DNA from 3 places in the Streptomyces sp. NPDC002784 genome. Region 1 is predicted to be linked to each of the others. Evidence: riboswitches for the same ligand, from Rfam matches in the RefSeq annotation. Region 1 holds a riboswitch; each other region holds the start of a gene.
What was found. A riboswitch is a leader RNA that binds a small molecule or an ion and turns the genes downstream of it on or off. The one in region 1 is predicted to bind cyclic di-AMP.

Region 1 (3,260 bases):
CGCGTGGGGCGCAGGAGGGCGCCGGGGTCGTCCGGTTCGCGCTGAGTCGTGGGGGCGTCCTGTCCGTATTCTCTGATCATGGCCGCACCCATCGCATATTCACTCATCGCCACCGACCTGGACGGGACCCTCCTGCGAGGCGACGACACGCTCTCCGACCGGTCGCTGGCCGCACTCGCGCGGGTGGCGGAGGCGGGCGCCCGGCACCTGGTGGTGACCGGCCGGCCGGCGCCCAGGGTGCGGCCGCTCCTGGACGACCTGGGCAGCGAGGGGCTCGCGGTGTGCGGGCAGGGCGCGCAGGTGTACGACGCCGGCGCGGGCCGTCTGCTCTGGTCCGTCACCCTGGACCAGGAGCTGGCCGAGACCGCGCTCGGCAAGATCGAGGCCGAGGTGGGGCAGGTGTACGCGGCGGTCGACCAGGACGGCGTCGACGGGCTCACCCTGATCGAGCCCGGGTACCTGATGCCGCATCCCACCCTGCCCGCGGTGCGCGTCGGCCGGCGCGACGATCTGTGGGGCGCGCCGATCAGCAAGGTGCTGCTGCGCCATCCCGAGCTGTCCGACGACCAGTTGGCGGCGACGGCGCGTGCGGTGGTGGGTTCGCTGGCGACGGTCACCATGTCGGGGCCCGGGACCGTCGAACTTCAGCCATGCGGCATCACCAAGGCGACCGGGCTCGCCCTGGCCGCGGATCACCTGGGTCTCGGCCCGGAGGGGACGATCGCCTTCGGTGACATGCCGAACGACATCCCGATGTTCGACTGGGCCGCCCACGGCGTGGCGATGGCCAACGCCCACCCCGAACTCAGGGCGGTCGCCGACGAGATCACCCTGTCGAACGAGGACGACGGCATCGCCGTCGTCCTCGAACGACTCTTCCGGTGACGGGCCCGGTCAGTACGCCCCGAAGACGTTGTCGATCGAGCCGTACCGCTGCGCCGCGTAGTTGCAGGCGGCGGTGATGTTGGCGACCGGGTCGTAGGGGTCCCACGAGGTGCCGGACACGTGGTACGCCTGGAAGGTCGGGTCGATCACCTGGAGCAGGCCCTTGGAGGGGGTGCCGGCGGCGGCGTTGGAGTCCCAGTTGTTGATCGCGTACTGGTTGCCCGAGGACTCCCGGATGATGTTGCGGTAGATGCCGTTGTAGCTGCCGGGGATCCCCTTCTGGGCCATGACCTGGAGGGACGCGTGGATCCAGCCGTCCAGGTTGTTGGCGTACCCCAGCGAGGCGGCGGTGGTGACGGTCGGGGTGGCCGCGGAGGCGGTGGTCGCGCCGAGGAGCGGCAGCGCGAGTACGGCGGCTCCGGTGCCGAGGACGGCGAGCTTGCGGGCGACCCGGCTGGTGCGGGCAGGACGGTGCTGAGCGGCAGCAGGCATGACGAAGTTCCTCTCCGGCGCCTGCGAGGTGAGCTGTCGGGTTCGGGCGGGAGCTGCCCGGCCGCGCACCGCGAAGGGCGCGCGACTGCACCCCGAGCCGCACCGGCGCGTCCGAAGACGTTCCGGGTCGGCGACTTACCTGGTTCCCCCGCTCCTGCCGTACGAAGAATCTCGGTGGAGCCGGACGGCGGCAGGATTAGGCGTCCGCCCGACAGGCCGGGAACGTATGCGAGAGCACATGTCCGAAACAAGTAGCGGATTCACATATCCAGGGTTTTGATCTTCGTCCACAGGGTGTGTGGCGGGTGCATCTTTGCGAGTGTCAAGGCTCAACTGGCGGCCGGGGAAGGGGCGTCGGGGGAAGTCCGTGGGGTGCCGGTGGACTCGCGGGCGTGAGTCACATCACGCGTGATCGCAAGTCACACTAAATCGGGCAATCGCCTCAAGGAGGCTTAATCAGCCCGCCGTTCGCGGGATCCGCTTCTCCCGCGTCCGGTGGAAGACCACTTCGCCGCCCGCCGTGCACATCACCTCGTTCGAGGCGACGAAGTCCTCCGCGTCACAGGTGAGCTCCGAGCGGGTCCGCACGGTCGTGTCCCACGCCAGGTCAGGCCGGTGCAGCCGGATCGACCGGTCCGAGCGGGTGCGGGCGGACAGCGGGTCCGCCTCCCGGATCGTGTACGTCTCCAGCGCGTCCTCGGTGCACTCCAGGCCGTCGGGGTACACGCGCGTGCCGCCGTCCCGCGGATCGACCTCCAGGCGCCACTCACCCTTGGCCACGTCCCGGACGACCAGCCGCTCCGGGCGCGGCTCGTCCAGCGTGACCGGCTCATTCGCCCCCAGCGGCTCGGCCTGCTCGGGTTCCTCGAAACCGACGCCGCCCCCGGAAGCCTCGGCCCGCGCGCGCACCGGCACCTCCAGGAAGCTCCCCGCCGGATCCAGCGTGAAGCCCGCCCCCGACTCCGCCTGCGGCCACACCCACGGCCAGTACGCCGACGACACCGCGAGCCGGATGCGGTGCCCGGCCGGGAAGGCGTACCCGATGCCGTTCAGCCGGAGCTCCACGTCCCGGGTGGCACCCGGCTCCCACGGCACCGCCCGGTCCCGGCCGAGGCGCGCGGAGAGGTTCAGCACGCCCCGCGTGACCAGGGTGGAGGTGCCGTCGGGGGCGACATCGCACAGCCGGGCGACGACCTGCCCGCGCGACACCTCCGACGTCAGCCGCAGCCGCACCCCCGGCCGCCCCAGCACCCAGGTGTCCTTGCCCACCGTGAACTCGAAGCAGGCCGAGCGCGCGTCCTCCTCCCGCTGGTCCGGCGGCAGGTCGGCCTCGTTCCCGACCGGGCGGAAGCGGCCGGCGTCCACCCCGGTGTGCATCGGCGACCGTACGAGGACGGGGGCGCCCTGGAGGGCGTACGTCACGTTCGTGATGTGCGGGGAGGGCCAGGCGGGCTCGCCGACCCAGTGGCCGGGCAGGGTGCCGCAGGCCGGGGCGGGCGGGTGCGGGCCGGTGACGTAGGCCCGCAGGAGGGGCTCCGCCAGTACGTCCGTGGGGGCGCCCTTCAGCCAGTGGTCCCACCAGCGCAGGGTCTCCTGGAGGAAGCCGATCGCCGGTCCCGGCAGGCCGCGGTCGGGGTACTGGGCGGACCAGGGGCCGATCAGGCCGCGGACGCGGTCGGCGGGCAGGTGCTCGACGAGGCGGAGCACGGTGTCGCGGCACGGCTCGTGCCAGCCGCCCACCGCCAGGACGGCGGCGTCGATGGCGCCGTAGTCCTCGCGGACGCTGCCCCGCCGCCAGTAGTCGTCCCGGGTCTGGTGGTCCAGCCAGGTGTGCAGGAGCGGTTCCAGGGACTCCAGGCGCCTGAGCCACATGTCCTGCCAGG
Region 2 (3,260 bases), on a different contig from region 1:
CTCCATCGCCTCCAGCATCCGCGCCAGATGCCAGGGCCCCGGCGTCACGGTGGTCGCCTTGGAGCCCTCGGCCGGTCCGGTGCCGCCGCCGATCAGCGTGGTGATCCCCGCCGCCAGTGCCTCGTCGGCGATCTGCGGGCAGATGAAGTGGACGTGCGCGTCGATGGCGCCGGCCGTGAGGATCCGGCCGTTGCCCGCGATGATCTCGGTCTCGGGGCCGATGACGAGGTCGGGGTGGACCCCGTCCATGGTGTCGGGGTTGCCCGCCTTGCCGAGGCCGGTGATCCGCCCGTCGCGGATGCCGACGTCCGCCTTGACGATCCCCCAGTGGTCGATCACGACCGCGCCGGTGATCACCGTGTCCGGGGTGCCTTCCGCGCGCGTGGCACGTGACTGGCCCATGGACTCACGGATGACCTTGCCGCCTCCGAACACCGCCTCGTCACCGGAGAGTCCGGGGCCGCCGGAGCGGTCCTCCTCGATCTCTACCAGCAGATCGGTGTCGGCGAGCCGGATCCGGTCGCCGGTCGTCGGGCCGAACAGGTCGGCGTACGCGGCCCGGGAGATCTCAGGCATCGAGGGCACCTCCGGTCTCCCCGCGCAGCCCGGGCACGACGCGGGCGCCGGCCAGCGGGACGAGTTCGACGTCGACGGGGATGCCGGGCTCGAAGCGCACGGCGGTGCCGGCGGCGACGTTGAGGCGCTTGCCGCGGGCGGCGGCGCGGTCGAAGTCCAGGCCGGGGTTGGCCTCGGCGAAGTGGTAGTGGGAGCCGACCTGGACGGGCCGGTCGGCGGCGTTGAGCACGGTCAGCCGGGTGACCTCGCGGCCCTCGTTGAACACGACGGGCTCGTCCGCGAACAGGATCTCTCCGGGAATCATCGAAGCCCCCTCAGACGATCGGTTCGTGGACGGTGACGAGCTTGGTGCCGTCCGGGAAGGTCGCCTCGACCTGGACGTCGTGGATCATCTCCGCGATGCCGTCCATGACGTCGTCCCGGGTGAGCAGCTTGCGTCCGGAGGCCATCAGCTCGGCGACCGTACGGCCGTCCCGCGCGCCTTCGAGGATGTGCGAGGTGATGAGGGCGACCGCCTCGGGGTGGTTGAGCCTGAGCCCGCGGGCCCGGCGCTTCTCGGCCACGTCGGCCGCCACATGGATCAGCAGTCTCTCTTGCTCGTGCGGGGTCAGTTGCACAGCCCACCTCACAGTCCTCGCTCCGGACCGTGCGGGGCCCGGTTGCCGCAGCCACGGGCAAAGTGCCTGGTGGCGTGGAGGGAGGCTAGTTGGACCGGGTTTCGGGCACGTTAACCGAGCTGTGACCCGTCGGGGGTCCGAGAGCGCCGCCTCCGGAGCTGCCGGCCGGGCGGAAGCCGGTGGAGGGCGGCGAGCGATCTGGCGGCCCGGGCCGGGGAACTGACGCGCGTTCGGGCCCCGTCCAGGCGTTGGCCGCCAGGGCGACGCATCAGCGGGGCGAGAGCGGCGAGAGCGAGGCGCACGCCCCCACGCTGGCGCGCGCACCGCGGGTGCTGGACGGCGAGCGCCGCACGGCTCGGTTCACGCTGCCGCCCCGCTCGGAGAGTTGACGCAGGTGAGCCCGGTCCGGCCATTCGGCGATGGCGCCGAGGCGTCCGGACCGGAGTCGAAACGGACCAAAGGAGGTACCCCCTTTCGGCGTAGCCGTGTCTCCTGCCGTGGGCCCGTCAGGGTTGCGCAACGAGGCTAGGCCCTCACCCGAAAGAGACGTTCCGGTGCTGGTCCGGGCATCCTCCGTAGCCTCGACGCTGGTTCGAACGGAGCAGTGTCCACCCGAACGGGTGAGTGGTGAGTAACGCCACAAATCCCCGGTTCCATTGGGATTTTCGGACATCCGTGAGCCAAGATCCCTGACTGACGACAAGCCCCCGCCACCACGGCGGGGCGATCCGGGCGGACGCCGAGTCCTGCCGCCGCCCGGATGACCGGTCGACAGGAGTGGATCGGCAGGAGTGGAGGACCCGAGCACGACGGGTCGCCGGCACGGATGTCCGTGCCGAGCAGCCCTTGGGGTGAAGCCGCATCGCGGCCGGGCAACTTCGCCAGCCCGAATCCGACAGGTCATCCTTCACAGGCGGCTGACGAAGGGTTGCGCATGACTGCGCTCAATCGTGTCCCGTCGCTCATGGCCCGAGCCGGTACGGCCTCGGCTCTGACCATCGCCGCCGTGGGCGGTTCGATCGTGGCCCCGGGCCTCTCCGCCGAAGCGGCTGCGGCCACGCCGGCGACGAAGGCACTCCAGGTCGCGGCCTCCAAGAAGGGCTCCCCGTACAAGTACGGCGCCACGGGCCCGTACCGCTTCGACTGCTCCGGGCTGACGCTGTACTCGTTCAAGAAGGCGGGCAAGAAGCTGCCTCGTACGGCGGCCCAGCAGTACAACAAGACGCGCCACATCTCCGCCAAGAGCCGCAAGGCCGGCGACCTCGTGTTCTTCCACTCGGGGTCGAACGTCTACCACGTCGGCATCTACGCCGGGAAGGGGAAGCTCTGGCACGCCCCGAAGACCGGGGATGTGGTGAGGCTGCAGAAGATCTGGACCAAGAGCGTCTGGTACGGCCGGGTGAGCTGACCGGCCGCCCGAAGGGCGGCGGCGCCCCTGACACGCCGCCGCCCTGACGGGTGCCCGAGTGACCGCTGCGCGGAGCCGGACCGCTCCCGGGGCGGGTCAGCGCCGTACCGCCCGCGGGGGCGCCCGCTAGGGCTCCTGCTGACCGGCGGTGGTGACCGGCCGGGCCGGTACGGTCCAGGGAAGTTCGATGGAGACCGTCTTGCCGCCCTCACGGGTCGGCCTGACTCTGAGTCGGCCGCCGCACTCGGCGGTCAGCCAGCGGATGATGACCAGACCGCGGCCGTTGTCCTGCTGGACAGCGGCCGGCAGTCGTTTGGGGAACCGCGGGTGGCTGTCGGTGACCCCGATGCGCAGGTGTTCGTCGTGGCTCAGTTCAAGGTCCACCGTGAAGGTGGGTGACTGGCCGAGGGTGTGCTGTACGGCATTGGTGGCGAGTTCGGAGACGATGAGCCGGATGGTGTCGGCCACGTCCGTCCCTGCGGGCAGTCCCCATTCCTCGAGCGTGCTGACCACATAGCCGCGGGCCGCGGAGACCGAGGCGGGATCGCTCGGCAGAGTGACGGATGCTTCCAGATGGTCTGCCATGGCGGCGTCGTCCCTTTCCCACGGGACCGCAGTCCGACACGGAGCGGATGGTTCGAGTACGGTCCCGGACTGGT
Region 3 (3,260 bases), on a different contig from region 1:
AGCAGCGAGCGCATCTCCAGCAGGTCGGCGGCCTCCTGCTCGGTCGGTTCCGCGACGCACGCGCCCGCGTGCCGCCGGGTCACCACGAAGCCCTCCGCCTCCAGCGTGCGCAGGGCCTCCCGGACGGGGACGCGCGAGACGCCGTAGCGGCGCGCGAGCAGTTCCTCGGTGAGTCGGCTGCCGCGCTCGTAGACACCGGCGACGATGTCGTCCCGGATCGCCGTGCATACCGAGTGCGCCGGAATACGCATGACCCGACCTCCGCTTTAATCCCCGTGAAACGTCGACGCCTGACGTGTGTTCAGTGACTCTATTCCAATGAGCCGGAATTTCCGAAGGGGGGACGGAATCCATGCATATTTTTTGGACAGCGGGGGGTCGCAAACGCCAAAACCCCGGCTCGGTGAGCCGGGGTCCGGGCAGCGCGGGGCGGGTGCCGTCAGATGTTCACGCCGTGCGAGCGGAGGTAGGCGACCGGGTCGATGTCCGAGCCGTACTCCGCGCTCATGCGGGCCTCGAAGTGCAGGTGCGCCCCGGTGACGTTGCCGGTCGCGCCGGAGACGCCTATCTGCTGGCCCGGGGTGACGCTCTGGCCGACCGAGACGCCGACGGACGACAGGTGCCCGTACTGGGTGTACGTGCCGTCGTGCATCTTGATGACGACCTGGTTGCCGTACGCCCCGCCCCAGCCGGCCTCCACGACGGTGCCCGTGCCGACCGAGCGGACGGGGGTGCCGGTGGCGGCGTGGAAGTCGATGCCGGTGTGGGTGCCGGAGGACCAGACGGCGCCGCCGGCCTTGTAGCTCGTCGAGACGTAGGAGCCGGAGATCGGGGAGACGAAGGTGTTCAGGCGCTTGCGCTCGGCCTCGCGGGCGGCGCGCTCCTTGGCCTCGCGGGCCTTCTCGGCCGCCTCGGCGGCCCTCTGGCGGGCGGCCTCCTCGGCCGCCTGCTTCGCCGCCGCCTCGTCGGCTGCCTGCTGCTGGGCGGCGGCCTGGGCGTCGATCTGCTGGGCGACCGAGTCGCCGATGGTGATGACGGGGGTGAGACCGGTCTGCTCGGGCGAAGCCTCCGCGGCGAGCGCCGGGCTCGCGAGGGTGCCGATGACGCCGGTGGTGGTGAGGGCCGCGACACCCGCCGCGCGGGCGGTGGTGCGCTGCATCCGGCTGGGACGTCGGTGCTTCCCGGTGGCGCGCGTGAACGCCATGTAGTGGCTGGTCCTTTCCTTCCCTCTCGCCTACCGGGTTAGCTGACGGGTTCGGAGCAGGAAGGTCTCCTACGGACCCCCTCGCTCACGCGCGGGCGTCCGATTCACCCCAGGGACTTGGGTCCCCGGCTCCCCTGGCTCGCACCGTACGGGGACTCGGCGATGACTGTCCGGTGCCGCGGGTGCGGCGCACTGCCTGACGAACAGCCCGGATGACGCTAAACGCGGCAACTTTCAATCCCCAAACGAATCGCGGTTTTTGTAGCGCACGCCACAGGGCAGACAGGCAACCTCTCCCTCAAATCGGACATAGAAGGGCCCTGGTGACGCTTCCGTCACCAGGGCCCCACACGCGCGTGACAGCGCGTTCACATCCGAGGGTGTGTCTACTCGGCCGTCACGACGGTGACTTCACCGATGCCGAGGGGCTCGACGGCCGCCTTGATCTGCGCCGCGTCACCGACGAGCACGGTCACCAGCCGGTCCACCGGGAAGGCGCTGACGACGGCCGCGGTGGCCTCCACGGTGCCGGTCTCGGCGAGCCGGCGGTAGAGCGTGGCCTGGTAGTCGTCCGGCAGGTGCTGCTCCACCTGGTCGGCCAGGGTGCTCGCCACGGCGGCGGCCGTCTCGTACTTCAACGGCGCCACCCCGACGAGGTTCTGTACGGCGACGTCCCGCTCGGCGTCGGTGAGCCCGCCCTCGGCGAGGGTGCGCAGCACCGTCCACAGGTCCTCGAGCGCGGGACCGGTGTTGGGGGTGTCGACGGAGCCGCTGATGGCGAGCATCGCGGCGCCGGTGCCGTCGGGGGTGGAGCGCAGCACCTGCCCGAAGGAGCGCACGCCGTAGGTGTAGCCCTTCTCCTCGCGCAGGACGCGGTCCAGGCGGGAGGTGAGGGTGCCGCCGAGGCAGTAGGTGCCGAGGACCTGCGCGGGCCACACGCGGTCGTGCCGGTCGGGGCCGACGCGGCCGATCAGCAGCTGCGTCTGGACGGCGCCGGGGCGGTCCACGATGACGACCCGGCCGGTGTCGTCGGCGGTGACCGGGGGCACCGGCCGGGGTTCGGCGGCGGAGCCGGTCCAGGAGCCGAGGGTGTCGGTGAGAAGCGCGTCGAGGTCGGTGCCGGTCAGGTCGCCGACGACCACGGCGGTGGCCGTGGCGGGGCGCACATGGCGTTCGTAGAAGGCGCGTACGGCCGCGGAGTCGATGGCCGCGACGGTCTCCTCGGTGCCCTGGCGCGGGCGGGACATGCGCGAGGTCGCCGGGAAGAGCTGCCGGGACAGCTCCTTGGCGGCGCGCCGGGAGGGGTTGGCCAGCTCGTGCGGGATCTCGTCCAGCCGGTTGCGGACCAGCCGTTCGACCTCGCTGTCGGCGAACGCGGGCGCCCGGAGGGCGTCGGAGAGCAGCCCGAGCGCCTTGGGCAGGCGGGAGACCGGCACTTCGAGGGAGAGCCGGACGCCGGGGTGGTCGGCGTGCGCGTCGAGGGTGGCACCGCAGCGCTCCAGCTCGGCGGCGAACTCCTCGGCGCTGTGCTTGTCGGTGCCCTCGGAGAAGGCCCGCGCCATGATCGTGGCGACGCCGTCCAGGCCGGCCGGTTCGGCCTCCAGGGGCGCGTCCAGCAGGATCTCGACGGCGACGACCTGCTGGCCGGGGCGGTGGCAGCGCAGGACCGTCAGGCCGTTGTCGAGCGACCCGCGCGTGGGCGCCGGGAAGGCCCAGACCTTCGGCTCGCCCGCCTCGGGCCGGGGGTGGAACTCCATGGTGGCGAGCTCGGTCACTTGGCCGTCTCCTCGTTGTGGGCGCTTGCTTCCACGGTGGCCGCGGACTCCAGGTCTTCGGTGGGCTCCTCGACGGTCTCCGGGGGGACCGTCGGCTCGTAGACGAGCACCGCGCGGTTGTCGGGGCGCAGGCGGGCCTTGGCGACCTCCTGGACCTCCTCGGCGGTCACCTCCAGCACCCGCTGGACGGCGGTGAGGGCGAGCTGCGGGTCGCCGAACAGGACGGCGTAGCGGCACAGTTCGTCGGCGCGGCCCGCGACCGTGCCGAGCCGGTCCAGCCA

Region 2: linked by a shared signal. The riboswitch ahead of ACWD1Z_RS09260 (C40 family peptidase) and the one ahead of ACWD1Z_RS03760 (transglycosylase SLT domain-containing protein) in region 1 are both predicted to bind cyclic di-AMP.
Region 3: linked by a shared signal. The riboswitch ahead of ACWD1Z_RS27795 (M23 family metallopeptidase) and the one ahead of ACWD1Z_RS03760 (transglycosylase SLT domain-containing protein) in region 1 are both predicted to bind cyclic di-AMP.

Annotation. Positions count from the first base shown of each region.
Region 1 is NZ_JBSFVD010000001.1:811,518-814,777, reverse strand. Features, by position in the region: gene ACWD1Z_RS03765 (HAD family hydrolase) at 79-885, shown strand; gene ACWD1Z_RS03760 (transglycosylase SLT domain-containing protein) at 895-1,377, opposite strand; cyclic di-AMP (ydaO/yuaA leader) riboswitch at 1,381-1,564, opposite strand; gene ACWD1Z_RS03755 (CocE/NonD family hydrolase) at 1,834-3,260, opposite strand, start outside.
Region 2 is NZ_JBSFVD010000003.1:437,357-440,616, forward strand. Features, by position in the region: gene ACWD1Z_RS09240 (urease subunit alpha) at 1-576, opposite strand, end outside; gene ACWD1Z_RS09245 (urease subunit beta) at 569-880, opposite strand; gene ACWD1Z_RS09250 (urease subunit gamma) at 891-1,193, opposite strand; gene ACWD1Z_RS09255 (hypothetical protein) at 1,352-1,582, shown strand; cyclic di-AMP (ydaO/yuaA leader) riboswitch at 1,999-2,124, shown strand; gene ACWD1Z_RS09260 (C40 family peptidase) at 2,128-2,601, shown strand; gene ACWD1Z_RS09265 (ATP-binding protein) at 2,728-3,186, opposite strand.
Region 3 is NZ_JBSFVD010000019.1:115,594-118,853, reverse strand. Features, by position in the region: gene ACWD1Z_RS27800 (GntR family transcriptional regulator) at 1-251, opposite strand, end outside; gene ACWD1Z_RS27795 (M23 family metallopeptidase) at 440-1,204, opposite strand; cyclic di-AMP (ydaO/yuaA leader) riboswitch at 1,217-1,376, opposite strand; gene ACWD1Z_RS27790 (M16 family metallopeptidase) at 1,591-2,979, opposite strand; gene ACWD1Z_RS27785 (M16 family metallopeptidase) at 2,976-3,260, opposite strand, start outside.